4 regions of the Roseateles sp. GW821-FHT03B02 genome follow, and region 3 is predicted to be linked to each of the others. Evidence: predicted binding sites of a transcription regulator. Region 3 holds the regulator's gene; each other region holds the start of a gene.
What was found. The regulator sigma-54, encoded in region 3, starts transcription at its own class of promoters, with help from an activator protein. The targets are predictions, from matches to a motif close to TGGCANGNAANCTGCTTT.
Positions count from the first base shown of each region.

Region 1: the regulator sigma-54 is predicted to act here: its motif matches at 6,254-6,271, upstream of AC07VX_RS15280 (PEP-CTERM sorting domain-containing protein).
Region 2: the regulator sigma-54 is predicted to act here: its motif matches at 1,792-1,809, upstream of AC07VX_RS14860 (urease subunit gamma).
Region 4: the regulator sigma-54 is predicted to act here: its motif matches at 3,706-3,723, upstream of AC07VX_RS02310 (CmpA/NrtA family ABC transporter substrate-binding protein).

Region 1 is NZ_JBWKUV010000005.1:119,091-126,448, reverse strand. Features, by position in the region: gene AC07VX_RS15305 (TIGR03016 family PEP-CTERM system-associated outer membrane protein) at 1-1,036, opposite strand, end outside; gene AC07VX_RS15300 (XrtA-associated tyrosine autokinase) at 1,008-1,991, opposite strand; gene AC07VX_RS15295 (XrtA system polysaccharide chain length determinant) at 1,993-3,585, opposite strand; gene AC07VX_RS15290 (XrtA/PEP-CTERM system exopolysaccharide export protein) at 3,652-4,248, opposite strand; gene AC07VX_RS15285 (FAD-binding oxidoreductase) at 4,523-6,109, opposite strand; gene AC07VX_RS15280 (PEP-CTERM sorting domain-containing protein) at 6,329-7,114, shown strand; gene AC07VX_RS15275 (hypothetical protein) at 7,269-7,358, shown strand, end outside.
Region 2 is NZ_JBWKUV010000005.1:24,677-32,034, forward strand. Features, by position in the region: gene AC07VX_RS14850 (nitroreductase family protein) at 1-216, shown strand, start outside; gene AC07VX_RS14855 (peroxidase family protein) at 194-1,711, opposite strand; gene AC07VX_RS14860 (urease subunit gamma) at 1,918-2,220, shown strand; gene AC07VX_RS14865 (hypothetical protein) at 2,224-2,385, shown strand; gene AC07VX_RS14870 (urease subunit beta) at 2,385-2,690, shown strand; gene ureC (urease subunit alpha) at 2,687-4,405, shown strand; gene AC07VX_RS14880 (M3 family oligoendopeptidase) at 4,767-6,626, shown strand; gene AC07VX_RS14885 (oligogalacturonate lyase family protein) at 6,854-7,358, shown strand, end outside.
Region 3 is NZ_JBWKUV010000001.1:1,020,456-1,027,813, forward strand. Features, by position in the region: gene lptA (lipopolysaccharide transport periplasmic protein LptA) at 1-239, shown strand, start outside; gene lptB (LPS export ABC transporter ATP-binding protein) at 239-1,015, shown strand; gene AC07VX_RS04535 (RNA polymerase factor sigma-54) at 1,030-2,529, shown strand; gene AC07VX_RS04540 (AraC family transcriptional regulator) at 2,536-3,369, opposite strand; gene AC07VX_RS04545 (alpha/beta fold hydrolase) at 3,480-4,409, shown strand; gene AC07VX_RS04550 (alpha/beta hydrolase) at 4,444-5,265, opposite strand; gene AC07VX_RS04555 (THUMP domain-containing class I SAM-dependent RNA methyltransferase) at 5,378-6,646, shown strand; gene AC07VX_RS04560 (hypothetical protein) at 6,633-7,145, shown strand; gene AC07VX_RS04565 (MFS transporter) at 7,127-7,358, opposite strand, start outside.
Region 4 is NZ_JBWKUV010000001.1:524,584-531,941, reverse strand. Features, by position in the region: gene AC07VX_RS02325 (hypothetical protein) at 1-578, shown strand, start outside; gene AC07VX_RS02320 (ABC transporter ATP-binding protein) at 575-1,372, opposite strand; gene ntrB (nitrate ABC transporter permease) at 1,377-2,282, opposite strand; gene AC07VX_RS02310 (CmpA/NrtA family ABC transporter substrate-binding protein) at 2,288-3,535, opposite strand; gene AC07VX_RS02305 (ANTAR domain-containing response regulator) at 3,844-4,461, opposite strand; gene AC07VX_RS02300 (SRPBCC family protein) at 4,490-5,452, opposite strand; gene AC07VX_RS02295 (TRAP transporter large permease) at 5,517-6,800, opposite strand; gene AC07VX_RS02290 (TRAP transporter small permease) at 6,797-7,358, opposite strand, start outside.

The sequences.
Region 1 (7,358 bases), on a different contig from region 3:
ACAGGTCGTAGATGGTGCGCACGCCGCCCGCTGCTCCGGTATTGCCCAGCGTGACGTTTCGGGAGTCCGAGAAGCGCCAGACCGAATTGCGCATGCGGTGCTCGAAGCTCAGGCCATGGCCGTCGCCGTAGGCATGCTTCTGCCAGTTTCCACTGATGCGGGTACGCGGCGTGGGCGTCCATTCGGCCGTCACCCCTCCGGTGAAGCCGTTCTGCTCGCCGCCGCTGCGGCTGAGGTAGTCGTTGCGCTCCTTGCCCGCGTCTGCGCTGAAAAACAGGTCAGGATCAGGTCGAAATTGCAGTCCCGCGGTCGCGGAGCTGCTGCGGTTGGACAGCGCACTCTTGGGCCGGACCTGCTGCGTCATCAATTGAAAATACCAGCTCAGCAGGCCGGCATTGAGCTGGGCCACGCGCAGGGACCCGCCACCGCCATGGCTGTCGCCCAGAGCGCTGCCACGCACCTCGGTCATGGAGAAGTTGCCGCGCAAGTCGAGGCTTGCCAGACTGCCGAGCTGACCATGCAGCAGCGGCGACACGGTCAGAGTACCAGTCTCGCGGCGATTGGGGTTGTCCAGCGCCGACACCGAGCCCTGTGACCCCAGCGTGGGCGCCGCCTGCAAGCCGAAGGCCGACGCGTTCTGCTGGCCGATGTTGGCCTGCGCGTCGATGAAGAAGGTGCGCGGAACGACCTCGGCCTGGGCGGTGGCGCTCAGCGAGTTCTGCACCTGGGAGCCGTAGTTGGACTTCAGGTAGGAGATGCCGTTTAGCGTGTAGTCCAGGGTCCCCCGCAGCGAACCGCTTTTGCGCGCGATGCTGATCCCGGGCGAGACCGTGGTGATCAGAGCCGCATCCTTGTTGTGATCGCTGAGCCGGAGGTTGTCAGTCCAAGCCAGGGAAAATCCGAGCCGCGGCTGTATGCCCGATCCGCTGGTCGAGCCTGCACCGTCGCCCTCCTGGGCATGGGCCGTCGCCGCGATGACGGCAAGGACCAGGAGCAGATGGCGCGACTCAGGTCTGAGCCGAGTCATTGCTGCCATAGCCGTAGCCGTAGCCGTAACCGTACCCGTACCCATAGCCATACCCATAGCCACCTGCGGCATTGGGGCTGGCCTGATTTAGAAGCATCATCTTGACCGGGCAGTTCTCGATGGTCGCCAACGCCTGCTGGACGGCGCTCTGAGCCGTCTTCTCGGCATGCACGACGATGACGATCTGACCCATGTGCGAGGCCAGCACCCGGGACTCGGTCGTCAGCAGCAACGGCGGCGAATCGAAGATGATGATGCGGTCCGGATAGCGCTTGGCCATGTTGTCCAGCAGTTGCCGCATGGCATCACTGGCCAGCAATTCCGTGGCTCGTGGATGCGGTGTACCACTAGGAAGGATCGTCAGCTTCTCGACGTTCGTTCGCAGCAGAACCTCGGCCATCTCGGCGCGCTCTTCCAGCACGTCCAGCAATCCAGGACCTTGCGGAAGCCCCAGCATGCGCAACACCGAAGGCCGGGCCACGTCGGCATCGACCAGCATCACGGTGTTGTCGAGTTCCGCCGCAATGCTGAGTGCCAGATTGATCGACGTGAAGCTCTTGCCCTCCCCGGCCAGAGCGCTGGTCACCATCAGCAGGTTGGCATGGTTGATCGTCGCGGCGCCCTTGCCCATCGCGTTCTTGATCAGCGGCCGCTTGATGACGCGGTACTGATCACCTGTCTGCGAACGCGGCGTATGAGGCATCAGAAAGCCCTGAGCCGCCAGCGCAACGACATCCAGCTCGACACGCTTGGACGAGGGATGGTGTCCGTCGTCTTGTATGGAGATGCCCACGGCAGGAGACGCCGCATCTGGGGGCGTCACCACGATTGGTGTGGCCGGAATGGCAGGCGCGATCGCAGGTGCGGCTGCGGGCTGAGAAACCTGCTCGTCACCCGGCAGCACCACGCCGGCCTGGCGCAGTTGTTCGAGCCGCTGCGCGGCTTGTTCAATCAGGCTTGTCATGTCAAACCACCTGCCGGCTAAGTTGCACAGCCAACACCGTCAATGCGACGGCAAACATTGCCAGCAACCCTCCGGCCCCCGCGGAAAAACGAACCAGCTCCACCCGCTGTCTCGCACGGTCGGCGTCCGTCACCAGACGGGTCACGACGCCAAGAATCGGCAACTCCACCCGAGCGCGCAGATCGTTTGCATCATGGAAGACCGGACGAAGCTGGCTTGCCGCAAACGTCGTGAACACCCCTATGCCCAGTGCGCCCGCCATCGCACCCGCCAGCAACAGCAAGCGGTTAGGCGCAACAGGCTTGGGGTTGGCACGTGGCGGGTCAATGACGCGGAAGTCGGCCACACCGGACGCCACGTCAAGCTCACCAGAAATGGAAGCCTGCTCGCGTCTCTGCACCAGATCCTCATAGTTGCGCTTGTGGATCGCATAGTCGCGATTCAATTGAGCAGCCTCGGCCTCAACCTGCGGCGCCGTCTTCATGGCTGAGAGCGCCTGGGCATACCGGCCCGTGTATTCGTCGACACGGGCCTTGAGAGACGCGACTTGCACTTCCGTCGTCGCGACGATTCGGACCAACTCCTGCACGGCCATGTTGCCACCAGCGCTCTGCCCGACCCCAACCGTGGGTACGTTCATGGCCGCCTTGCGCAATTCTGCGATCTCACGCTTCCTTTGTTCCTCCAGATCCTTGATCAGCTTGCGTGTCGTGATGATGTCCGGATGCTGGTCGGTGTAGCGCTGCAGCAGCGCGTCGAGGTTGCGTCGATGCTCGGCCAGCCGTGCATCCAGCTCGGGTGTGCTGATGTTCGCGGCAGACTCCTGCATCAGGCTCTGCGTGGTAGTTTGAGAACCACCGCGGGACTTCTCAGCCTCAAGCTGCGCCTTGGCCGCGTCCCGCGCGTTGATCGCTTCACGGTACTCGAGACGGGCCCGCTCCAATTGCGAGCTGAGTTCAGCGATACGCGATGCGGAGTCCTTGCCGTCGCCTGACATGTTCGACAGGTTCTTGAGCCTGAACTCCTTCAGCCGCGTCTCAGCCTCTTCCAGCTTGGCCTCGTAGGACTTGATCTGCTCGTTGATGAAGGTGGTTGCCGTCGAAGTACCCTGGCGGGTCTGGCCTAGGCTGGATTCGACGAAGATCGACACCAAGGCCTGAACGACGCGCTTGGCTGTCTCGGGATCGCTGTCGCGATAGCCGAGGATGTACAGGTTGTCGCGGCCACTACTCTGGATGGACAGATTGCTCGTCACCGTCTCGATGGTGGCCTCCTGCTGGGCCTTGGACTGATTCTTCAGGTCCAGGTCAGCCATGCGCACCAGCTTCTCGACATTGGGCCGACTGATCAGCGTGCGACTCAACATCGTCACCTGCTGCTCAACGTTGGGTTGCACGGCCAAGCCGGACATCAGCGGCTTCAAGATGGACTGGGTGTCCACATAGATGCGGGCACTGGCCTCGTAACGGTCGGGCAGCACAAACACCACCACGGCGCCGACCACGCCAGCCACCCAGGCGACGACCAAGCCGACCCAGCGATATTTCCACATCCGCCGGACGATGATCAGGAGCTGAGCAATCAGCAATTCCATGGGGAACAGTCTCAGTTAAGGCTATTGCAAGGAGGGTTGGCCGCTGGCCTATTCCTCCCCTTCAGTTCAGAACAGGCTCTGAGGAATGATGAGAATGTCGCCCGGGCGCATCTCGACGTTGGCCGAAACATCGCCCCGCTTGATCAGATCCTTCAGCCGCACCGAATACTGCTTGTTGCCCTCGGCAGTGCGCAGAATGGTGGCGCTGTTCCCAGAAGCAAAGTCCGTCAGGCCGCCAACGGCGATCATCACGTCAAGCACCGTCATCTTCTGCTTGTAGGGCAGGAACTGCGGCTTTGCAGCCTCGCCGACGACGCGGATCTGCTCGCTGTAGGGGCCGACAAAGCTGGTGACAATCACGGTCACGACCGGATCCCGGACGTATTTGCCAAGCTGCTTTTCAACTTCACGCGCCACCTGAACTGACGTCTTGCCTTGCACGACTATCTCGTCGACCAGCGGGGCAGCAATCTTGCCGTCGGGACGAACAGGCACAGACATGGACAACTCGGGATTGCGCCACACTTGAATGTTGAGGCTATCGCCGGCACCGATGATGTAGCTGTAATCGTCGCTGGCAACCGAAGGCGGCGCCGGCGGATGGCTGGTGCTGGCGCAACCGGCCGCCAATACGATCACCATCGAAGCGATGACCCGCCCCATCCTGGCGGCCACAGCGCTCCGAGCTGCTCTGGCGGCCAACCGGGCGGACATCAATTGCTCAGCGCCGTTGTTCGAAGCATGAATGGTGTCCAAGGCAAGTCCTCTAGCGGTCTGTTCGTCAAAAACCCCTCAACGGGGGGCAGCACACCTCTCGCAACGCGAGGGCCAAAGCCTTGGAATGATGCCATAGGCCTCCCCCGCCACAGGCAACCTGAATCGGGGGCTTGGACAGCCTGGCGAGGACTTTCACACGGCGGCGAGGGCAACAATCCACTCAGTTGCGGGGCGCGCCGGGCAGGTTGTAGCGACCGGGAGCAATCACGTTGTCCGGATCGAAAACTGATTTGAGCTCCCACGCCGTGCGCCAGAACGGATCAGCGGGATCGACAAGCTCCTCCATCATGTCCGCCCGCGCCCTGTACACCTCCAGGCCACGCGAGCGTAAATATTGCCAAAGCGCATGTGCGCAGGCATGCGCATTCCGGACGGCCGCCGAGTCACCACGGTCGAACAACAGATTGGCGACAGCGACAAAAGAAGTCGTTGTCTCGATATTCAGTGTGATGTAGAGCTCGTGGCCGAATCTGGCTGCCTCCGCCTTCATGCCATCGACAACCCCCACCACCGCCTGCCCATCCATGGGCAATGCTGGATTCACGAAAATCAGGCCGCAACTGGAATCATCCAGAGCCCGGGCCGGCGACTGCGGCTGACCGAATCGCCAAAGCAGATTTGATATCGCGGCGTCTGTCGGACGACCATCCGCCAGACCCTGCAGAGGCTGAATCGCAGCAATCGCGGCAGCATTGGCGCGCGCCCAAGGCCAGAGTTTGCGCAAAGGGTGCAGCACGCGAAATCCTGCCGCCAACTTGGCATCGTCAACGACAGTCAGCTTCGCAATGCGCCCCATCAAACGCCTGATCTCCGCAACGGCCGCCCGGACTTGCGCCGCGCTACCCGACACCCCGCCAAGACTGGTCCACTCATAGGGCGCCACCGTGGCCAACGCGCGGTCAGCCGCTTCTTTCAAGGCGCCCCCTTCCAGTCCGCACGCAGACTGCAGATACTGACTGATACCGGACATCATGCTCGCTCGCGTCCGGGCCTGATTGCCAACATGGGTCACACCACTCATGACCCCCAGGCGCTTCAACTGCGCCAATCCGTCCAGGAACACGGGCAGCGCCGAGTTGTCTCGCAAAGCCAGGGAAACGGCGACGGACCGCTCGGGCCTTGGCAGCAACTTGAAGCAGGCGCTGGTCACAACACCAAAGTTCCCCTGGAAGAACAACCCATCCAGCATGGGCCCCAGACCATAGGGATGGGTATGGGAGAGCGGGGACGCCTCGCCGAGGCGCCGAAAGCCGGTCTTCAGCAAATCACCGCGCCCTGTCACGACCTCCAGGCCAAAGACATCCTCTCGACGCGGGCCCAGGTAGCCGACACCGCGATCCAGCGCATTTCCCAGGATGCTGGAGTCAACGCATGAGCCGGTGACATTGAAGCTGAGTTCGGGACAGGACGTCCGAAGGAACTCCTGCAACTGCCCCTGGGTTACGCCAGGCTCTATCACCGCAACCGGCCGCGACGACGATATGTCGGCCGCGTTACGAATTCGGTTCATGCCGCTGAGGTCGAGTAGCACCGCGCCAGGCTGCGGGGATGCGGCCGAGCCGTACCCCCAATTCAAACCGGTGGAAAGCGGATAAAGGGCGCGCCCCTCCCGCCTCGCACGGTCAACGCAAGCCCTGACGTCGTCGACCGACAGCGGCCGCCAGCACTCCTGCTCCCCACGATCCCACCCCGTCACATTGGCCGTGCCGCGCCGCCCGGCGCCCTGCCCATTCATCGATTGGCTCACACCACCTCCTCTATTCGCGTCGACAACCAGTGTCGGCAGACTTTACAGCCAGCGTTCTTGCCGCCCCAAGCCCGCCCCGACCGCAGGCAAAAACATGTCGCAACCCGTTGTTCCAAAAGGATTTCCTTAGACATCTTCCGAAGTTGGCACGCTACCTGCTTTTAACTCGTCGTCCGGGGCCGCGCCCCAACTTCTAGCAAGTGAATCAAGGAGATTCAAATGAGCAAGCTCTCCAAGTGGATTAAGGCACTGGCTGTCGCGACAGTTTTCGCGGCCCCGATCGCCTCGATGGCAACTCCGATCATCGGCACTGTCAACCTGACCGTCGGTCAAGTGAAGCTGGTCCCCGGCTACATCGACTGGAACAACGACGGCACGACCAGCGTCGTGACTCCGCTGCCGACGTGCCCTGGCTGCAATCTGAACCCGCAGCCCACGGGCGGCGCCACGACAGATGGCCAGTTCAACGTTGCCGCAACGATCAACGGCTCGTTCTTGACCGATCTGGTTCAGCCCGGCGGTCGCATTCGCGATATGGCTGACCCGACATTCTTCCCGTTGGCCTTGGGCAATGCCTTCCCGCTTGCCACTCTGACGTCGGTCGCCGACTTCCTGAAGTTTGACGGCAAGACCACCTGGTCCTTTACCGCGACCTACCTCTATCAGGGCAACATCGTTGGCTCTCCCTTCTCGGTCGTTTCTAGCGGCAATGGCTCCACGGTATCGATGACCATCATCGGTACGGCTTGCGATATGGCCACTAGCGGTCTGAGCTCGATTTGCGACGCAACTGACGACAAGACCAATTGGACGCTGACGCTCAGCTCCAATTACAACGACACCGCCGCCGCTCTGCAGACGAAGCTGTTCTCCGGTACGCTGCAAAACAATGCCTGGTCCGGTGTGCTGGTCGCGTCGCCACTGCCTGAGCCCGCGTCTCTGGCGCTGGTCGGCCTCGCCCTCGCCGGTGCAGGCGCCGTGGCTCGCCGCCGCCGCGCCAAGTAAGCTGATTGGCTACCTTCCTCCATAACTCCTGATCTCGCAACCGCGGCAAGAGGTTGGATGGGCAGTAGCCGATAGTTGAAGTTTGCCCCGAACACCTCGGTGACGTATGTTTCCGGGGTGTTTTCTATTGGAAACGTCGATCTTGACCCCTGTGATGCACGATGACCGCCTGGATCTCGGCCAGGCGCGCGAGCACAAGCAGTTGCAGGACGAGAACGCTCGGTTGCAGAAACTCCTGGCGGAC
Region 2 (7,358 bases), on a different contig from region 3:
CTGTCGGCGGCCCATGCCCTGGGCTTCGGCGGCAAGATGCTCAGCGGGGCCAAGGTGCGCAACCCCGCCATCGCGGCAGCCTTCTGCGACCCCGGAGAGACGCTGGTGGGCTGGATCGCGCTGGGCACCCCCACGCGCCGCCCGGCCGGACCGGCGCGCAAGCTGTCAGCGGCCGACGTGCTGATTGAATGGCCTACACCAGCCCGGCGAACCTGAGCACTGCCCAGAAGCTGATGTCCGCGCCGATCATGGGCGTCCAGTTCCTGGCTGCGGGGTCATTGCGGAAGCTGCGCTGATCGCTGTCGACAATGCCGTTGAAGACTTCCATCAGGATGCGCCCGCCCACGGGGCCGAGCCTGGAGACGGAGCAGGGGCCGCTCATGAAATCGTCGTCCTTCAGATTGCGCTTGCCCTGCGCGCGCCAGTAGGCCAACGCGGGCTGTTGCGCCTCGGCCAGGATGTAGAACCACAGCGGCGTGTCGGTGAGGAAGCGTGGGTCCGCGGACGCAATGCTCTGGAAGGTGAAGCTGCCGTCCTCGTTCTTGGCGCGCACCATCAGCTCGTCCGCACCCAGCGGCTTCTCCTTCAGCTCGGTTGCGAACGCCTGGCCGGTGGCAATCGCATAGCTGTCCAGATTGCCGCGCCTGAGGTTCAGGGCCGCGAGCGAGCGGCGTTCCGTGTCAACACCTGGAGGCAGGGCCGCCAGCGGGTCCACCAGGGAAGGATCGATCTTGTAAGCCCATTGCAGGCGCACCGCGGGGTCGTTCTCGACCGGTGCGGGGCCGTTGCTGGCGGGGACGACGAAGCTGGGCGTGAAGAAGCGCCCCCAATGGTCGATGACGTGGCTGCCCGGCAGCGGCTGGAAGCCGACGAGACTGTCGTCGTTGACGTCGGTGCCGTCGAAGATGAGCTTCTTGGTGACGGTGTTGAGGCGGTAGCCGCGCCGGACCATCGAATGCCCGAAGCGGTAGGCCGCGCCGACAAATTCAATGGGCAGGTTCTTGCGCATCGCCAGCGTGTCGACGTAGAGGGCGTAGGCCTTGCTGCCCATGGCGGCGTGGCGCTGCGTGAAGAAGTCGTAGGTGAGCGTGTTGACGATGCGCAGCAGGTAATCCTCCAGCACGACGCGCTGATAGGTCCAGGTGACCTCCCGGCGGGCGCGCTCGAAGACGTCCCTGCCGTCGACGCCCTGCTGCCTGAGCCTGAGCACCACGGCGTTGTGGAACTTGATCATCGCCAGCTGGATCTGGCAGACGATGGAGTTCTCGTCGTTGCGCTTGTCGCCGACGATGGCGCGACCGTTGAGAGGCTGGCGCGCCAGGTCGGTGCCGCGCGGGTCGATCAGCAGCGTCGCGCCGTCGGCGGCGTACATGTAGGGCTGATCCTGCGGTCCGGCGCCGTAGACGCAGTCCAGGTCGAGCGCCGGGCTGCGCAGGTTGGAGGCGGCGTCCTTGGGCGCGGCGAAAGAAGAGGTCGTGTCCAGCGTCAGGTCGTGGTCGACGAACTGGCCGAAGTAGGTGTAGCCGGCCGGCACGGCCAGGTTCTCCTCGGCGTCGGCGCCGTCGTTGAGCGCGTCGTCCGGCATGATCATCAGCGCGGCCAGCGCCTGCAGGCTCGCGTCGGTGAACGATGTGGGATTCTTGGGCAGCAGGCGGACGAAGTCGCGCTCGCGGCCTTCGAGCTGGCCGTGGCCGTTGTTGGGAGGTGGCATGGCGGTCTCCTGAAGAAGAGGCCGCATGCTGGACCTCCGTTTCCTGCGCAGAATCCACAGACTTGCGGAAGCCAGGCCTCTGGCACGCTTCAAGCTAGGGGTCAGGTAGCACCCATTGCCCTGAAGCTGTCGTGAAGCCAACATGGAGCTGACGCACCGCTCGAGGCGAACATGACAACCGAGCTGACCCACAAGCAAAGCGAGATATGGAACTGACGCCCCGTGAGAAGGACAAGCTGCTGCTGTTCACTGCAGCCTTGCTTGCAGAGCGCCGCCGCGCGCGCGGGCTGAAGCTCAACTACCCCGAGGCCGTGGCCTTCATCAGCGCCGCCATCCTCGAAGGCGCCCGCGACGGCAGGACGGTGGCCCAGCTGATGAGCGAAGGCCGCGAGATCCTGACCCGGGCCGACGTCATGGACGGCGTGCCTGAGATGATTCCGGAGATCCAGGTCGAAGCCACTTTCCCCGACGGCACCAAGCTCGTCACGGTCCATCAACCGATTGCCTGAACCATGCGCGCACTTGCCTTTTTTCTGATCGCGGCCCCTGCACTTGCCCACGACGGCCATGGCCCCGTCGGCCCGCACGTCCATGGCTGGGATGGCATCGGCACCCTGGCGCTGGTGGCCGCGGCCGGCGTCGCGGTCTGGTGGTTTGCCAAGGGGCGCAAGTGATGATCCCCGGCGAGCTGATCACGGCCGAGGGCGATCATGAACTCAACCCGGGCCGGCGCACGCTGACCCTCAAGGTCGCCAATGCCGGCACGCGGCCCATCCAGGTCGGCTCCCACTACCACTTCGCCGAGACCAATGCGGCGCTCGCCTTCGACCGCGAGGCCGCCCGCGGCATGCGCCTGAACATTTGCAGCGGCACGGCCGTGCGCTTCGAGCCAGGGCAGACGCGCACCGTCGAGCTCGTCGAGCTGGCCGGCGACCGCACGGTCTGGGGCTTCCGCGGTCTGGTTCAAGGCAAGCTATGAGGATCAGCCGCCGTGCCTATGCCGAGATGCTCGGCCCCACCGTCGGCGACCGGCTGCGCCTGGCCGACACCGCCCTCGTCATCGAGATCGAGCAGGACCTGACGCTGCGTTCGGGCGGCTACGGCGAGGAGGTCAAGTTCGGCGGCGGCAAGACCGTGCGCGACGGCATGGGCCAGTCCCAGCGGCCCAACGGTCCGGATGCGACGGACGCAGTCGACACCGTCATCACCAACGTCGTCATCGTCGACCACTGGGGCATCGTCAAGGCCGACATCGGCCTGCGCGGCTGCCGCATCGCCGCCATCGGCAAGGCCGGCAACCCCGACGTGCAGCCCGGCGTGGACATCGTCATCGGTCCCGGCACCGAAATCATCGCGGGCGAGGGCTTCATCGTGACACCCGGCGCCATCGACACCCACATCCACTTCATTTGCCCGCAGCAGATCGAAGAGGCGCTGATGAGCGGCGTGACGACCATGATCGGCGGCGGCACCGGCCCCGCCACCGGCACGCTGGCCACCACCTGCACGCCCGGCCCGCACCACATCGCCACGATGCTGAAGGCCGCCGAGGCCTTCCCGATGAACCTGGGCTTCATGGGCAAGGGCAATGCGTCGCGGCCCGCGGCGCTGATGCAGCAGATCGACGCTGGCGCCATCGGCCTGAAGCTGCACGAGGACTGGGGCACCACGCCCGCAGCCATCGACAACTGCCTGAACGTGGCCGAGCTGACCGACACCCAGGTCGCCATCCACACCGACACGCTCAACGAGTCGGGCTTCGTCGAAGACACGATTGCCGCCTTCAAGGGCCGCACCATCCACAGCTTCCACACCGAAGGCGCGGGCGGCGGCCATGCGCCGGACATCATGAAGGTGGTGGGCGAAGCCAACGTGCTGCCCAGCTCCACCAACCCTACGCGGCCGTTCACCGTCAACACGCTGGACGAGCACCTGGACATGCTGATGGTCTGTCACCACCTGGACGCCGGCATCGCCGAGGACCTGGCCTTCGCCGAGAGCCGCATCCGCCGCGAGACCATCGCGGCCGAAGACATCCTGCACGATCTCGGCGCCATCAGCATGTTCTCGTCCGACTCGCAGGCCATGGGCCGTGTGGGCGAGGTGAGCCTGCGTTGCTGGCAGACGGCGCACAAGATGAAGGTGCAGCGCGGGGCGCTGCCTGGCGACGGTGCCGGCAACGACAACGCCCGCGTGAAGCGCTACCTGGCCAAGCTCGCCATCAACCCCGCGCTGGCGCACGGCATCGGCCATGAGGTGGGCAGCATCGAGGTCGGCAAGTGGGCCGACCTGGTGCTGTGGAAGCCCGCCTTTTTCGGCGTGAAGCCGTCGCTGATCCTGAAGGGGGGCTTCATCGCCGCCGCCGCGATGGGCGACGCCAACGCCTCCATCCCGACGCCGCAGCCGGTGCACTACCGGCCGATGTTCGGCGCCTTAGGCGGCGCGCTGTCGCAAGGCTCGCTGACCTTCGTCAGCCAGTCCGGCCAGGCGCATGCCGAGAAGCTGGGCCTGGCCAAGACGCTGGTGCCGGTGAGGGGCTGTCGGTCGGTGAAGAAGGCCGACATGCTGCTCAACAACTACCTGCCTACGATGGAGATCGACGCGCAGACCTACGAGGTGAGGGCGGACGGCGTGCTGCTGACCTGCGAGCCGGCGAAGGAATTGCCGATGGCGCAGAGGTATTTCTTGTTCTGAACGCGCTCCGCGCCGATGTGTATTGAGTAGGTTTGGTGAACATCGCGAACCCCAACGCTCGTGCCAATGAGGCTTCGTCAGCAATACAGGCCCCCGTCAAGCTCGGACGCGGCTAGCACGGGGAGTCTTTCCAGAGCCGAAATCGACATCGTGTGTGCTGGCTAGCGCATCAGTTGATGCGGCCGGTCAGTTTGACTGGAGTGAAGCAAGGTAGGCCCTGAAGGGGAAGTTTTGGGGCCGCGGTCTCACCTCACCATTTGAGTTTTGACGTCTGGCATCCGGGTTTTCCTACCATCACTTCGGTCAACCGTGGCAGGCGCCTTGACACTCGGGAAATCCTTCTATTCCGACACCGCCGCCCATGAAGCGTCTCCTTCACCCTCGCGCCCCCGCGCTCTGCCTCGGCTTCGCCCTCGCCCTCGCCGGCCCCACCCTCCACGCCGAGCCCCTGCCCACCACCTGGAACCTCAGCCCCTTCTACGCCACCGCCGCCGACTGGGACACCGCCCGCAAGACCCTGCTCGCCGACCTGCCCAAGCTGGCCGCGCTGAAGGGCACCCTGGGCAAGAGCGCCAAGAGCCTGCGCGCCGGCCTGGACGCGATCAGCGCGGCCAACCGGCGCTACGACCGGCTACGCGTCTACGCCAGCATGACGCAGAGCACCGACAACCGCGACGCCAAGAACCAGGAGCGCAGCAACCTGGCCGGCCAGCTCGGCGGTGAGTACAACAGCGCTCTGGCCTGGGTGGAGCCCGAGATCCAGTCCCTGGGAGAGGCCAAGGTGGCCGCCTTCCTGAAGGCCGAGCCGGGGCTGAAGAAGCATGCCGAACACCTGCGCAACAGCCTGCGCCAGGCCCGGCACACGCTGAGCGCTGAGACCGAGGCCGCCATCGCGGCGCTGGCGCCAGTGCGCAGCGCTACGGGCGATGCGCGCACGCTGCTGTTCAACGCCAACACCCAGTGGCCCACACTCACCGTGGATGGCAAGGCCGAGCGCGTGGACGACACCAAATACGGCCTGCTGCGCCAGCACCCCGACCGTGCCGTGCGCAAGCAGACCTTCGACGCCTTCTTCGGCGCCATCGGCCAGTATGAAGACACCTACGGCGTGACGCTGGGCAATGTGGTGCAGGACGACACCACCATGGCCAAGCTGCGCAAGCACCCCAGCGCCGTGGCCATGAGCCTGGGCGCCGAGGAGATCCCGGAGGCCGTCTACCGCACGCTGGTGGCTGAGGTGCACAAAGGCCTGCCCACGCTGCACCGCTACTTCAAGCTGCGCCAGAAGATGCTGGGCCTGCCGGACCTGCACTACTACGACATCTACCCGGCCCTGGTCACGCAGAAGAAGACCTACAGCCTGGACGAGGCCGCCGCGCTGACGCTAGCCGCCACCCAGCCCCTGGGCGCGGACTACCAGGCCCTGTTGAAGACCACTTTCCAGGCCAACACCATGCACGCGCTGCCGGCGCCGGGCAAGAGCGGGGGCGCCTACCAGGACGGCGTCTACGACACACCGCCCTTCGTCTTCCTGAACCACCAGGGCGACTTCGAATCCGTCAGCACCTTCGCCCACGAGTGGGGCCACGCCATGCACACGGCGATGGCCAACCGCGCCCAGCCCTACGAGACGGCCAACTACTCCCTCTTCGTGGCCGAGATTGCCTCCACCGCCAACGAGGTGCTGCTGAGCCACCACATGCAGGGCCGGGCCGCCAGCAAGGAGGAGAAGCTCTACCAGCTCGGCTACGCGCTGGAGCGGCTGCGCGCCACCTTCTTCCGCCAGGCCATGTTCGGCGAGTTCGAGCTGAATACCCACGACGCGGCGGCCAAGGGCGAGGCGCTGAACGGCAAGCGCTTCACCGAGATCTACTGCCAGCTGCTGAAGGACTATCACGGCGACGCAGTCGGCGTGATGAAGATCGACCCGCTGTACTGCCAGGAGTGGGCCTTCATCCCGCACTTCTACCGGCCGTTCTACGTCTACCAGTACGCCACGTCGGTCACTGCGGCGCTGCACTTTGCCGAGGACATCCTGGCCACCAAGCCCGGCGCGCGCGACAACTACCTGAAGCTGCTCGCCAGCGGCGGCTCGGTGCCGCCCTACGAGGCGCTGAAAAAGGCCGGTCTGGACATGGCCAGCCCGGCGCCCTACCAGGCCGTCGTCAAGCGCATGGACAGCCTGATGGACGAGATGGAGGCGCTGCTGGCCGCCAAGTGAGCGGTGGAAGCCCGCGGGTGTGGGTTGCAGTTCGTTCGGGCAGTCCGCGGGCTAGAGGGTGCTGCGCTGGTCCACGAGGTTGACGATGCCCGGCGCGTAGTCCTGCTGCGACTGGTTCAGGCCAGCGCTCATCCTGTTGAGCGATCGGTGGGGCAGGCGCTGGCGGGGGGCCTGGCTTCCTAAGATCCCTGCCGTTGTCAGCGCCAAGCGCGCCCGCCGGGAACCCCATGCCACGCCGCCATCGCCCCACGTTCTCCAGCCCCACGGCCACGGTGCTGAATCGCAGCGCCGCCGCGATGCTGCTGGCTTTCTCCACAATGCTCGGCGCCGCTGACGTGCCGGCCGCGCCCGCCGAGCCGGCGAGCTGGACGGACGCCACCACCGGGCGGCGCATCGTGCGGGTGGACGACACGCCGGGCAACTACGCCCTCTACTTCAACTACCCGCCGTTCACGCCTCAGGGCGATCTGATGATCTACCTGACGCCCGAGGGCATCCGCGTGGCGGATACGCGCAGCTGGCAGACCCGGCTGGTGCTGAAGGCCCAGGTGGACCGGCTTCTGTTCACAGGCCCGCGCTCGCGGCTGGCTTACTACACGACGCGGGACGCGGCGGTGGAGGAGGACGGGCCGTTCACGGTGTGGTCGGTGGACCTGGACAGCGGCAGGACGCGCCGCATCGCCGACCTGCCGGGCGGCCGCATCCAGACCATCAATGCCGACGAGACCCTGC
Region 3 (7,358 bases):
TGCGCCGCCTGCGCGGCACGGCCGTGGCCGAGGAAGTGACGGGTGCCGTCATCGTCTACGACAGCCGCACCGAGGTCTTCACGCTGGAGGGCGGCAGCGCCTCGCCCAACCCCAACGGCCGCACCCGCATCGTCATGATGCCGCGCGTGCAGCCGGGCGATGAGGCGGCCTCCGCGCCGGCCGCCGCGCCCCTGCCGCTGAAGCCGTCGACGACGCTGCAGCCGGGCAAGCCTTCGTGATGGCCGACGCTTCCGTGAGCGCCCCGGCGGCCTGCGGCAGCCGCCTCGAAGCCGAGGGCCTGGCCAAGAGCTACGGCGTGCGCCGCGTCGTCAAGGACGTGCATGTGCGCGTGGACTGCGGCGAAGTCGTCGGCCTGCTCGGCCCCAACGGCGCCGGCAAGACGACGAGCTTCTACATGATCGTGGGCCTGGTGCGCTCGGACGCCGGCGTCATCCGCATCGACGGCGCCGAGGTGCAGCGCCTGCCCATCCACTCGCGCGCCCGCCTGGGCCTGAGCTATCTGCCGCAGGAAGCCTCCATCTTCCGCAAGCTGACCGTCGAGCAGAACATCCGCGCCGTGCTGGAGCTGCAGCAGGACGACGACGGCCGCAGCCTCTCGAAGGGACGCATCGACGAGCTGCTGAACGGCCTGCTGCACGACCTCTCCATCGAGGGCCTGCGCGACAGTCCTGCGCCTGCGCTGTCCGGCGGCGAGCGCCGCCGCGTGGAGATCGCCCGGGCCCTGGCCACGCAGCCGCGCTTCATCCTGCTGGACGAGCCCTTCGCCGGCGTCGACCCCATCGCGGTGCTGGAGATCCAGCGCATCATCGGCTTCCTGAAGAGCCGCGGCATCGGCGTGCTGATCACGGACCACAACGTCCGCGAGACGCTGGGCATCTGCGACCGCGCCTACATCATCAGCGAGGGCGCCGTGCTGGCCGAAGGCACGCCGGACGAGATCGTGGCCAACGCGGACGTGCGCAAGGTCTATCTCGGCGAACACTTCCGGATGTAGCGGAAGCCGGCGCGATGAAACAGACGCTCCAGGTTCGCCTGAGTCAGCATCTCGCGCTGACGCCCCAGCTGCAGCAATCCATCCGTCTGTTGCAGCTCTCCACGCTGGAGCTGCACCAGGAAGTCGAGCAGATGCTGGCGACCAACCCGTTGCTCGAAACGGAGGAGGAGTTCACCGTCAGCACCCCCGAGCTGGCCGCCAACGCGCCGGCCGAGGCCGGCAGCAACGACACCGCCACCGACGGCGGCGAGGCCGAGGCGCCGGAGCTCAGCGGCGAAGACTTCGGCGGCACGGAGCGCGAGGACTGGGAGAACGGCACCGAACGCGACGACTTCGACGGCATCCGTGAGCTGCCCGCCAGCAGCGGCAGCGGCAGCGGCAGCGGCGAGGACGACGGCGAGCGCGAGAGCCAGGAGTCGGCAGAAGCCACGCTGGCCGAGCACCTCGCCCAGCAACTGGCCGGCCACCACCTGTCGGCCGAGGACCGCGCCGTCATGCAGGTGCTCATCGAGTCGCTGAACGAGGACGGCTACCTCGAAGACACGCTGGAGGAGATCGCCGCCGCGTTCGCCGAGGACGACGAGGAGCGCGAGGAATTGCTGGACCGGCTGCGCTTCGCGCTGCACCTGCTGCAGAGCCTGGAGCCCGCCGGCATCGGTGCGCACGACCTGTCCGAGTGCCTGGCGCTGCAGCTGCGCGCCCAGCCCAAGAGTCCGGCCCAGGTCATCGCCATGCTGATCTGCAAGCGCCACCTGGAGCTGCTGGCCCGGCGCGACATGCGGCGGCTGATGGCCGAGACCGGCGCCGACGAGGCGCTGCTGCGCGAGGCGCAGGCGCTGATCACCCAGCTCGAACCCAAGCCCGGCCGGCGCTTCGCGCAGGGCGCGGCGGCGGCCATCGTGCCCGACGTCATCGTGCGCAAGGTGGGCCGCGAGTTCCGCGTCATGCTCAACCCCGAGGTGGCACCCAAGCTGCGCATCAACGAGCTCTACGCCAACGCGCTGCGCGCCACGCGCGGCGGCATCAGCAACTCGCCGCTGGGCGGCCAGCTGCAGGAGGCACGCTGGTTCATCAAGAACATCCAGCAGCGCTTTGACACCATCCTGCGCGTCAGCCAGGCCATCGTGGAGCGCCAGCGCGGCTTCTTCACGCATGGCGAGCTGGCCATGAAGCCGCTGGTGCTGCGCGAGATCGCCGACGAGCTGGGTCTGCACGAATCCACCATCTCGCGCGTGACGACGGCCAAGTACATGGCCACGAGCTGGGGCACCTTCGAGCTGAAGTATTTCTTCGGCTCGGGGCTGAGCACCGAGGCCGGCGGCGAGGCCTCCAGCACGGCGGTGCGTGCGCTCATCAAGCAGTTCGTCGCGGCCGAGGACATCAAGAAGCCGTTGTCCGACAGCGCGCTTGCGGCCATGCTGGAAGAGCAAGGCATCCAGTGCGCGCGGCGCACGGTGGCCAAGTACCGCGAGGCGATGAAGATCGCGCCGGCGAATCTGCGCAAGGCGCTGTAGGGCGCCTCAAGCCAGGACCACCTCCGCCTTGCGCCATTCCCGCGGCGACAGCCCCGTGTGCGCACGGAAGGCGCGCGACAGCGCAGCCTCGCCGCCATAGCCCACCTCCGCGGCGATGTGCTTGAGCGCCCGCCCCTCGCGCAGCGCCTTCTGCGCCAGGCCGATGCGCCAGCGCTGCAGGTAGACGCCGGGCGTGCAGCCCACCACGTCGCGAAAGCTGTTGGCGAACACCGTGCGCGACATGCCTGCCGCCGCCGCCAGTTCCTCCAGCGGCCAGTCACGCCGAGGCGCATCGTGCATCGCCACAAGCGCGCCGCGCAGCTTGGGATGGGACAGCCCGGCCAGCATGCCCGATTCGACCCGCCCCTGGGCCATCAGCTCGCGGATGACCCAGATCATCAGCACCTCGAACAGCCGGTTCAGCATCAGCTGGCGCCCGCAGTGGGTGGCCTCGGCCTCGGCGAACAGCTGGGCCAGCACCGGCCCGCAGCTGGGCACCGTGGACAGGGGCAGGCAGATCCAGGCCGGCAGCGCCGCCGCGATGGGATGGCTGGCGCCGCCCTCGAACGCCATGTGGGCGCACAGGAACTGCGCGCCGCAGCTCGGGTCCGTCACGAAGCGGTGCGACAGCGGACGCGGGTAGAGCAGCAGGCTGGGCTCCGCGATGCGCAGCGGCTCGGCGCTGCCATGGTGGACCTCGACGCCACCCTCGCGGATCAGATGCAGCTGACCACGCCCCGCCTGGGGCTCCAGACTGTTGACACCGCACAGCGGGCCAACCTGGAAGGTTTCGGCCCGCACGGCGAAGTGAGCAAAGAGAGCGGCAAGTCGATCGGCCACGATCAGTACGGATTGCAAAGTTAAACGTACTTTACGGCATATCAGGTACGGGGCAGGCCGGCACAGTTCGTCCTGTCGCAAGACAGCCCCGTCACCCCAGGAGTTCCAACATGAACGCTCTCGCCCGCATCGCCCTCGCCGCAGCCATCGCCCTCGGGGGCATGGCCGTCCAGACCACGGCCTCGGCCGCCCCGGCCGCCGTCGTCGCCAGCCCCTTCGTCGCCGCCAGCGACGGCACGCCGCTGTACGTGAAGGACTGGGGCCCCAAGGACGGCCCGGTCGTCGTCTTCAGCCATGGCTGGCCGCTGAACGCGGACAGTTGGGAGTCGCAGATGCAGTTCCTGGCCGAGCGCGGCTACCGCGTCATCGCCCATGACCGCCGCGGCCACGGTCGCTCGGGCCAGCCCTGGACCGGCAACAACATGGATCAGTACGCCGACGACCTCGGCGCCGTGCTGGCGGCGCTGGACGTGAAGCACGCCACTCTCGTGGGCTTCTCCACCGGCGGCGGCGAGGTGGCCCGCTACATCGGCCGGCACGGCACGGCACGGGTTGCCAAGGTCGTGCTGGTGAGTGCCGTGACGCCCATCATGGGCCAGACGCCCACCCACCCCGAGGGCGTGCCCGCGGCCGTCTTCGACGGCCTGCGCAAGGCGTCGCTCGACAACCGCGCGCAGCTCTACAAGGACATCGCCAGCGGCCCCTTCTTCGGCTTCAACCGCCCGGGTGCCAAGCCCTCCAGCGGCCTCGTGGACAGCTTCTTCGCCCAGGGCATGCAGGCCGGCGCCAAGGCGACCTACGACAGCATCGACGCCTTCTTCCATTCGGACTTCCGTGACGACCTGAAGAAGTTCAACGTGCCGACGCTGGTCATCCACGGCGCCGATGACCAGGTCGTCCCCATCGAGACCACCGGCCGCGCCACGGCCAGGCTGGTCAAGGGTGCGCGCCTGATCGAGTACGCCGGCGGCCCGCACGGCATCACCGACACGCACAAGGACCGCCTCAACCAGGACCTGCTGGACTTCGTGCGCCAGTAAGCGCGTGGAGGCCGCCGGCTGCTGCCGGCGGCCCTCAGTCCGTCGATGGGCCCTTCTCCGGTGCCAGCGGCTCGAAGACAAAGCGCATGCCGCGCGAGTAGCTCTCGGCCTTGGTGCCGGCATGCCGCTCACCATCGATGGTGCGGTTCTGGAACACGAGCTCCGGATGTTTCAACTCCGGCAGCAGCGCCTGGTAACGCCTGATGCCGGCCAGGAAGCCGGGCCACTCGTATTCGGCCCCCGTCACATAAAGCCGCGCCTTGATGGGCTTGCCGGTGGCGGCATAGGCCCTGGCTTGGCCGATGATCCAGTCGCCGCCCACCACCACGGCCGGGCTGGCGGCGATGTAGCCCCTGAACAGCTCGGGCCTGGCATACATCGCATGCAGTGTGAACAGCCCGCCCAGCGAGCTGCCGGCGAGGTAGCGCTGCGCCGGGTCGGCGCGGTAGTCGCGCTCCACCAGCGGGAAGATGTCCTTCTCCAGCGACGCGATGAACTTGTCGGCATGGCCGGTGCCAAACGCCAGCGGCGCCAGCTTCACCGGCGACAGCTCCCAGCCACGCAGCTCGCCGTAGTCCAGGTTGTCACCCGCATAGCCCAGGCCCACGATGATGAACTCGGGCACGACCTTGTCGTAGTTCAGGTTGTTGTACGACGCGACGACGGTGGCGAAGTCCCAATACCCGTCGGTCACGTACAGCACCGGGTAGCGCCGCTTGGGCTCCTTGGCGAACGATCCCGGCAGGTGGATGTGCAGCTGGTAGGTGCGGCCATCGGCGTTCCTGGGCAGCGCGCGCAGCTGGGTGCTGGGTGCTGGGAATCGTGTGCGCAGGATAGGCCGGCACGGAGTCGGCAGCCTGCGCCTGCAGGGCGCCGAACAGGAAGGCCAGGGTCAGGACGATTCGCTTCATGGCTCGCACAGGTCTTGGACAACGCTGTCCAGTGTAGGGCCGGCGACAATCACGCCCGTGAGCCTGCCCAACAAGTTATCCCTCTTCGTGTCCTGCCCCGGTGGCGTCGAACCGCTGCTGGAGGAGGAGCTCAAGCGCTTCCTGCCGCCCGGCGTGCGCAGCAAGGTCGAGGCCCTGCGCGGCGGCTGCGGCCTGCTCGGCACGGCCGAGGACGTCATGCGCATCAACCTCGAAAGCCGGCTGGCCCAGCGCGTGCTGGTCGAGATCATCGAAGGCCCATACCGCCACGAGGACGACCTCTACTCGCTGGCCCGTCGCGTCGACTGGCGCGACTGGCTGACGCCGAAGCACACGCTGCGCATCGACACCACGGCCCAGCGCTCGCCACTGAAGAGCCTGAACTTCGCCGCGCTGCGCATCAAGGACGCCATCTGCGACCAGCTGCGCGAACACACCGGCGAGCGCCCCAGCGTGGACACGCAGCGCCCCGACCTGCCCGTCGTGCTGCACGTGGGCCCCGAGCGCGCGGCCATCTACGTGGACACCTCGGGCGAGCCCCTCTTCAAGCGCGGCTGGCGCATCGACAAGGGCGACGCACCGCTGAAGGAGACGCTGGCCGCCGCGATGCTGGCCGCCGCCGGCTGGCGCGGCGACAGCGCGCTGCACGACCCCTGCTGCGGCTCCGGCACCATTCCCATCGAGGCCGCGCTGATCGCCTGCGACTCGGCGCCCGGCCTGCAGCGCCGCTTCGCCTTCGAGCACCAGCTGCCGTTCTCCACCGGCGCCATGAAGCAGGCCTGGGGCGAGATGGCCCAGGCCGCCCGCGCGCGCATCCACCCGCCCGCCGTGCCCATTTACGCCAGCGACGTGGCCTTCCGCATGGTCGACTTCGCGCGCCGCAATGCCGAGCGCGCGGGCGTGGCGCAATACATCCAGTTCAACGGCGGCGATGCGCTCGAACGCCCGGCACCGCAGCTGCCCGAGGGCATGGCCGGCGTCATCGTCATGAACCCGCCCTATGGAGAGCGCATCGAGGTGCGCGGCAAGGCGGCGATGTCGCGCGATGCCGGCGGCAGCGAGGAGCGCGACGCCGGCGACGACTTTTTCCCGCGCCTGGCCGCGCACTGGAAGCGCCAGTACACCGAGAACCCGGCCGGCTGGACGGCCTGGATGCTCAGCCCCGACATGAAGCTGCCGAGCCGGATGCGGCTGAAGGAATCGCGCCGCGTGCCGATGTGGAACGGTCCCATCGAGTGCCGGCTGTTCCGCTTCGACCTCGTCAAGGGCTCGGCGCGCAAGGTCGGCGAAGGCGATGCGCCCGCGTGAGCTGATCGCCGCCGCGCTGCTGGCGCTGGCCGCGGCCGCCGCTCAGGCCGAACCCTGCACGCTGGTCTTCGGCCAGGGCCGCAACCCGCCGCTGCGGGGCGGCCCCGACTGGGACGACCTGAACCAGCGCTTCAACGCCGCCGTGGCCAATGCGCTGGACACCGAGGGCCGGCGCGTCTTCCCGATGACGGCTTCCGCCGTGCAGGTCGACCCCGAGACCGCCGGCATTGCGCTGCTGCAGGAAGCCGACCGCCTGCGCTGCGCCACGCTGGCCGAGACCACCGTCTTTGCCGACGAGCAGGACACGCTGATCGTGCGGCTGCGCGTCTACCCGCTGCTGCCCACGCTGGGCGACGGCGGCGCCATCGTCGGGCTGCGCATTGGCGCGCCGCTGTTCGTCACGCAGCGCGACCTGGACCTCAAGGCGCTGCTGCGGCTGAAGCTCGATCTGGTCGGCCAGCAGATGGCGGCCGAATACCTTCAGCACGACCGGCGCTGATACAGCGCCAGGCCCGCGAGTGCCGCCGCGCACAGCGCGATCGGCACCAGGCTGGCCCAGTTCATCCACTGCCAGCCGCCCGTCGTGACCAGCGCGCCCGAGGAGAACGAGGTCAGCGTCATCGTCGCGTAGACGCCGGTGTCCAGCAGCCCTTGCGCGCGCGTCTTCTCCTCGGGGCGGTAGGCCCGGGTAAACAGCGTCGTGCCGCCGATG
Region 4 (7,358 bases), 500 kb from region 3:
AGCGGGCGCTGCACCTGCCCGAGGCCGGCCTGCTGTGGGAGAGCACGGCACTGGTGACCGACGAGGCCGTGGCCGAACTGAAGCGCCGCGGCGGCGTCGAGCGCATTGCCCTTTCGCACCCGCATTTCTACTCAGCCATGGTGCGCTGGAGCGAGGCCCTGGGCGGCGTGCCCATCTTCGTGCACGAGAACGACCGCGAGTGGGTGGCGCGGTGTTCGCGCTGGGTGGAGTTCTGGCGTGGCGACACGCTGGACCTGGGGCGCGGCGCGACGCTGCTGCGCTGCCCGGGGCACTTCGACGGCAGCTCCGTGCTGCATTGGGCCGGCGAGGGGCGGTCGCTGCTGCTGGCGGGCGATTCCCTGCACGTCGCCCAGGACCGGCGCCACGTGAGCTTCATGTACAGCGTGCCCAACCATGTGCCGGCGCGGCCGATCCTGGTGCGCGAGACGCAAGCGCGGCTGCGCGGCGTGGACTTCGACGACGTCTACGGCTTCACCTGGGGCCTGAACATCATCGGCGGTGGACGCGCCGCGGTGGACGCGTCCTTCGAGCGCTACTTCGACAAGGTGGCCGCCTAAGCCGCTTGTTCGACGTGAGCGTGACGCGTGTAGAGGAAGTCGATGACCTCCTTGCGCGCCGCGATGTAGCGCGCGTCCTCTGCCAGCTCCACCCGTACGCGCGGCCGCGGGATGCCCACGTCCAGCACCTCGCCGATCGTCGCCGCCGGACCGTTGGTCATCATCACGATGCGGTCGCTCAGCAGCACGGCCTCGTCCACGTCGTGCGTGACCATGATGACCGTGCTCTGCGTGCGCGCGACGATCTTCAGCAACTCGTCCTGCAGCTTGGCGCGCGTCAGCGCATCCAGCGCACCGAAGGGCTCGTCCATCAGGAGCACCTTGGGCTCCATGGCGAGGGCCCGGGCGATGCCCACCCGCTGCTTCATGCCGCCCGAGATCTCGTGCGGGCGCTTGTGCAGCGCATGGCTCATGCCCACCAGCTCCAGCGCGCTGCGGGCGCGCACCCTGAGCTTGGCGCCAGGCTCCTTGCCGCCGAAGACGGACTCGACGGCCAGCAGCACGTTTTCCAGGCAGGTCAGCCAGGGCAGCAGCGAGTGGTTCTGGAACACGACGGCGCGCTCCGGCCCCGGCGCGGCGATCTCGCGGCCGTCGCAGATCAGCGCGCCCGAGGTGGGTTGCAGCAGGCCGGCGATAAGGTTGAGCAGCGTGGACTTGCCGCAGCCCGAGTGGCCGATCAGCGTGATGAACTCGCCGCGCTGCACGTCGAGGTTGACGTTCTGCAGGGCGTGGAAGCGACCCTTGCGGGTGCTGAACACCATCTCGGCGTCTTGAACCTGAATGAACGGCTTCATGGCATCAATCCTCGAAGGTGAAGTGCTTGGCGAGAGAGATCAGCGCCCATTCGAGCAGCAGCCCGACGATGCCGATGACGAAGATGGCGATGATGATGTGGGCCACGTTGAGGTTGTTCCACTCGTCCCACACCCAGAAGCCGATGCCCACGCCGCCGGTCAGCATCTCGGCCGCGACGATGACGAGCCAGGCCGTGCCCACGGACAGCCGAACGCCGGTCAGCACATAGGGCAGCACCGCGGGCAACAGGATGCGGGTGATGACCTTCCACTCGCTGAGCTTGAGCACGCGGGCGACGTTGAGGTAGTCGGTCGGCACGCGCTGCACGCCCACCGCCGTGTTCACCACCATGGGCCAGATCGAGCAGATGAAGATGGTCCAGATCGCGGCCGGGTTGGCGCTCTTGAAAGCCAGCAGGCCGATCGGCAGCCAGGCCAGCGGCGACACCGGCTTGAGCAGCGCGATCAGCGGCGACACCATGCGGTTGGCGAACTCGAAGCGGCCGATGATGAAGCCCAGCGGGATGCCCACGAGCGCAGCCAGGCCGAAGCCCATGCCGACGCGCGACAGCGAATTCAGGATGTTCCAGCCGATGCCCTGGTCGTTCGGACCCTTGCGGTAGAACGGGTCGGAGAACAGCTGCACCGCGGCGTCCCAGGTCTGGCCGGGCGTGGGGAAGCTGCCCCCCTTCTGCGTGGCCAGGGCCCAGATGCCGATGAGCAGGGCGATGCTGAACACCGGCGGCAGCACGCGCAGCGCGATGGCGCGCCAGTCGATGGGCGTCCGTTTGCGCTTGACCTTGACCTCGGGCGCTTCGGCGGCCGGTGCGGCAGGGCGGCTCACGGTGAGCGGTGCGGTGGCGGGGGCGACGGTGGCGTCGCCAGGCGAATGGAAGACGGCGGAAACCATGGTGTTCATCCCTTGAGCTTGAAGCTGTCTGCGTACTTGGCCGGGTCCTTGCCGTCCCAGACGACGCCGTCGAGCAGCTTGGAGCTGCGCAGCGGGTCCTTGGGCACGCTGATCTTCAGCGCGCTGGCGGCCTCGGCGTAGAGCTTGGTCTGGTTGATGGCCTTGGCCGTGCCGAGGTAGTCGGGGTGGTCCTTCAGCAGGCCCCAGCGCTTGTGCTGGGTGAGGAACCACATGCCGTCGGACAGGTAGGGGAAGTTGACCGCGCCGTCGTCGAAGAACTTCATGTGGCGCGGGTCGTCCCAGGTCTTGCCCAGGCCGTTCTGGTAGCGGCCGAGGATGCGCTGGTTGATGGCGTCCACACCGGTGTTGACGTAGGCCTTGTCGGCGATCGTCTCGGCCATCTTTTGCTTGTTGGACAGGCCGGCGTCGATCCAGCGGCTGGCTTCCAGCACGGCCATGATGACGGCGCGGGCGGTGTTGGGGTACTTCTTGACGAAGTCGCCGGTGGTGCCGAGGACCTTCTCCGGATGCTCGGGCCAGATGTCCTGCGTGGTGGTGGCGGTGATGCCGATGCCGTCGATGATGGCGCGGTGGCCCCAGGGCTCGCCGACGCAGAAGCCGTCCATGTTGCCCACGCGCATGTTGGCCACCATCTGCGGCGGCGGCACGGTGACGACCTTGGCGTCCTTCAGCGGGTTCACGCCGTGGGCGGCCAGCCAGTAGTACAGCCACATCGCATGCGTGCCGGTCGGGAAGGTCTGCGCGAAGGTGTAGTCGCGCTTGTCCTTGGCCATGACCTTGGCGAGCGAGGCGCCGTCCACCGCGCCGGCATCGGCCAGCTTCTTGGACAGGGTGATGGCCTGGCCGTTGCGGTTCAGCGTCATCAGGCAGGCCATGTCCTTCTTGGGGCCGGCCACGCCGAGGTGCACGCCGTAGATCAGGCCGTAGAGCACATGGGCCATATCCAGCTCGCCGTTGACGAGCTTGTCGCGCACGCCGGCCCAGGAGGCTTCCTTGGTGGGAATGATCTTGATGCCGTACTTCTTGTCGAAGCCGAGCACGGAGGCCATGACGACGCTGGCGCAGTCGGTCAGCGGGATGAAGCCGATGCGCACCTCCTCCTTCTCGGGCTTGTCCGAGCCCTGGGCCCAGGCGCCGCCGGCGAGGCCGGCGAAGGGCAAGGCGGCGGCTGCGGCGAGCAGCTGGCGGCGTTGCGGGTTGGGCGTGGTGGTCGAGTTATCGCTGGCGGTCATCACGAGCTCCTGAGTCATGCAGGGCGCAACGGCGTCGCAGCCACGCTCCGTCCGCGCTTCGCTAGCGCGGACGCAAAAGGAGAGGTCGGACGCCGTTGTCCCGAAGTGCCGGCCGATTCATCAGCCGGCCGGCCCGAGAGGCCTGCGCCATTGCAGGCCTCGCCTTCCTCATTGCAGCTTGCGTGCCAGCTTCTGGCGGCGCTGGAAAACGCCGGTTTGCACGGGCTTGGCGCATGGCTGGCGCCGCGGCGAGCGGTTTGCGCCGGTCCGGTGCGTCAGGGTGAATTGCGACTTGGTGCGCCGCGCCCTCAACGGGGGCGCAGCAGCTGGTCTGCATCAATCAGGCGCGTCGCCACGGCCGCCAGGGTCTGGCCGCCGTCCATGGCGAGCTGGCGCAGGCGCTGGAACGCGGCTTCCTCGTCCAGGCCCTGCTCGCGCATCAGGATGCCGCGGGCGCGCTCGACGAGCTTGCGCTCGGCCAGCTGGGTCTGGGTCTGGCGCAGATCGCGCTGAAGGCTCTGGTCGTGCTCGAAGCGGGCCAGGGCGAGCTGCAGCAGGGCGCCCAGGCGCTGGGGCGGCAGGCCGGTGAGCTGCAGGGTGCTGATGCCGCTGTTCAGCGCGGCGCGCATCTGCTCGCCCGTCATCTGTTCGGCGAAGAGCAGCACGGGGCGCGGCTGGCGCTGCAGGGATTCGCCCAGCTGGGCCAGCAGCGCGGGCGTGGGCTGCTCGCAGTCCACCAGCAGCAGCTCGGGCGCCAGGCGCTCCAGCGCGGCGGGCAGGGCGTCGGGCTGGGCGACGAGGTCGATGACGTCGACGAGCTGGCAGCGCAGCCGGATCAGCTCCAGGCGGATGACGGGGCTGCGGCGCTGCCCGGCGTCCGCCAGCAGCACGCGCAGGCCGGGGAGGGCAAACAGGGGCGTGTTCATGCCCCAGGGCAGTGCAATTAGCGTGCCGTCAGGCTTTCAGCGGCAGATGCAGCTCGACGAGGCCGCGCCGGCCGGGGGCCGATTCGTCGAGGTAGACGGCGCTCGGCGGCAACTGCGGATGCGGCTGGCGCTGCTCTACGCGCACGCGCTGCATCGCCTGGTACCAGGCCAGCTCCAGTGCCTCGGGCGGGCCGTTGAAGCGCAGCACATAGGCGCGGTGGGCGGGTTGCTCCTGCAGCGCGAGGCCGTCCGGCACGGCGGCGTCGGCCGCCAGCTCGAAGCCGATGCGGCAGTCCACGGTGCGCAGCTTGAGGTGGGTCTTCAGGTAGTGGACGACGGCCGGCCCGTTGGCGCCGAGCCGGGCGCGCAGTTCGGCGATGCGTGGCGGCAGCTCTGCGGCCAGCTTGTCCAGCGCGCCCTTGTGCGTCGCCTGGGCGAGGCGGCGGGCCGGTTGTTCATGAACGCCGGTGTAGTCCAGCGTGTAGGCCGGCGGGCCGCCTTCCAGCAGCGCGGCGAGGTGGTCCAGGCCGAAGCGCAGGTCCAGGGCGGTGGCGCCCTGCACCGTGGCGGCGAAGGCACGCAGCGTGAAAGCGACTCGGCCCTTGAAGCGCCAGGTGACTTTCGTGCCGCCGGGCGCGGGCTCGAAGCGCCAGTCCGAGCGGCCGCGAAAGGCGAAGGGCAGGGCGAAGGCGAGTTGCTGGCGCAGCGCGCGCGACGGCGTCTGCCCTGTCTGGCGCACGCTGCCGCGGCCGACCTGGGGCACGTCCCAGTTCAGGCTGATGCCGTCGACCTCGGCGCAGGCCGCGCGCGCGTGTTCCAGCCAGGGGTTCCAGGCCTGCCAGCGCTGCAGGTCGGCCACCGCGGCGTAGACGGCTTCGGGCGGCGCGGCGATGAAGCGGCTCGCCTCGGCCCGCACGCGGCCGCTGTAGCGGCCCATGTAGACGAGCAGGGCGACGAGCGCGAAACCCAGGGCGAAGAAGAGGGGGCTCATCGGATGCAGGGAGGGTCTGAATAGAAAAAGCCCGGCCGGGGCCGGGCTCTCGGAAGGACGGGCGTTACAACATGCCCATCATCTGTGGCAGCACCAAGGTCAGCCACGGCCAGTAGGTGACGATGACGAGGAAGACGATCATCGTCAGCAGCCAGGGCATGACGGCCTTGGTCAGCTCCGTGATGCCGAGCTTGGAGATGCCCGAGGCTACGTAGAGGTTCAGGCCCACCGGCGGGTGGCACAGGCCCACTTCCATGTTCACGTCGATCAGGATGCCGAAGTGCACCGGGTTCACGCCCAGCTGCATGGCGGCCGGGAAGAAAATGGGCGCCATGATCAGGATGATGGACGACGGGTCCATGAAGTTGCCGGCGCCCAGCAGCACCAGGTTGACGACGAACAGGAAGCCGTTCTGGCCCAGGTTCATCGACAGCAGCCAGTCGGCCAGCTGGTGGGGCAGGTTCTCGTTGGTCAGCACGAAGGAGAACAGCACCGCGTTCGTGATGATGTAGAGCAGCATCGCGGACATGTTGGCCGAGTCCTTCAGCACCTTGGGCACGTCGCGCAGCTTCAGGTCCTTGTAGACGAAGATGGCCACGAAGAACGAGTACACCGCTGCCATCGCCGCCGCCTCGGTTGCCGTGAAGGCGCCCGACCAGATGCCGCCGACGATGATGACGACGAGCAGCAGGCCCCAGAAGCTCTTGCGGAAGGCCTGGAAGCGTGCCATCCAGCCCATCCGGGCCAGGCGCGGGTAGTTGTTCTTGCGGGCGATCCACCAGGTCACGGCGGCCAGCATAAGCGCCAGCATGATGCCGGGCAGCAGGCCGGCGACGAACAGCGCGCCGATGGAGGTGTTGGTCGAGATGGCGTAGATGACCTTCGGGATCGACGGCAGCATCAGGATGCCGAGCGAGCCGGCCGTGATGATGACGCCGGCGCCGAAGCGCATCGGGTAGCCGTGGGCCACCATGGCGGGCAGCACGATGGAGCCGATGGCGACGACCGTGGCAACCGACGAGCCGCACACCAGCGCGAACATCGAGCAGGCCAGGATGGATGCCAGTGCCAGGCCGCCGTGGAAGTGGCCGACCATGGACGTGGCGAAGTTGATCATCCGCCGCGCGACGCCGCCGTGCGTGAGGAAGTTTCCGGCCAGGATGAAGAAGGGCACGGCCATGATTTCCCACTTCTCGATGCCCGTGAACAGCTTGAGGGCGACCGATTCGATGGGGACCTGGGTCATCGTGACGATGAAGGTCATCACGGTGAGGCCCAGCGAGATGCTGATCGGCATGCCGGTCAGCATCAGCGCCAGCAGCAGGCTGAAGATGATGAGTGCGTTCATTGCTTGGCCTCCTTCACGTCCAGGGGCGTCTGTTCGTCGATGCCCTCGACGTGGGACTCGTCATGCTTGGGCAACTCGCCCGTCTTCCAGAAGTTCCAGCAGACCTGCAGGAAGCGGTAGCACATCAGCGCCGAGCCCAGCGGGATGGCGGAGTAGACGATCCAGGTCGGCCACTCCAGGTCGGGCGTCGTCGGGCCTTCGTACACGTCGGGATTGGGCCGGCCGATGAGGTCCAGGAAGGCGTAGTGGGCGCCGTTGTCCCACACGAAGGTGCCGCCCATGATGGCGATGGCGCCGGTGAACAGCGCGCCGGCCAGCAGGCCGAAGATGACGAAGCGGCCGCGGTTCGCGGGCGACATGCGGTTGATGACGACGTCCACACCCACGTGGATGCCGGTGCGCACGCCGTAGGCCGCGCCGAACTTGCACATCCACACGAACAGGATGATGCAGAGCTCCTGGGCCCAGCTCATGTGGATCTTGAGGGCGAAGTCCTGGATGTAGGGCACGCCGGCGAGGTAGCGGTGGACGACGGCGACGAAGATCACCAGCGTCGCC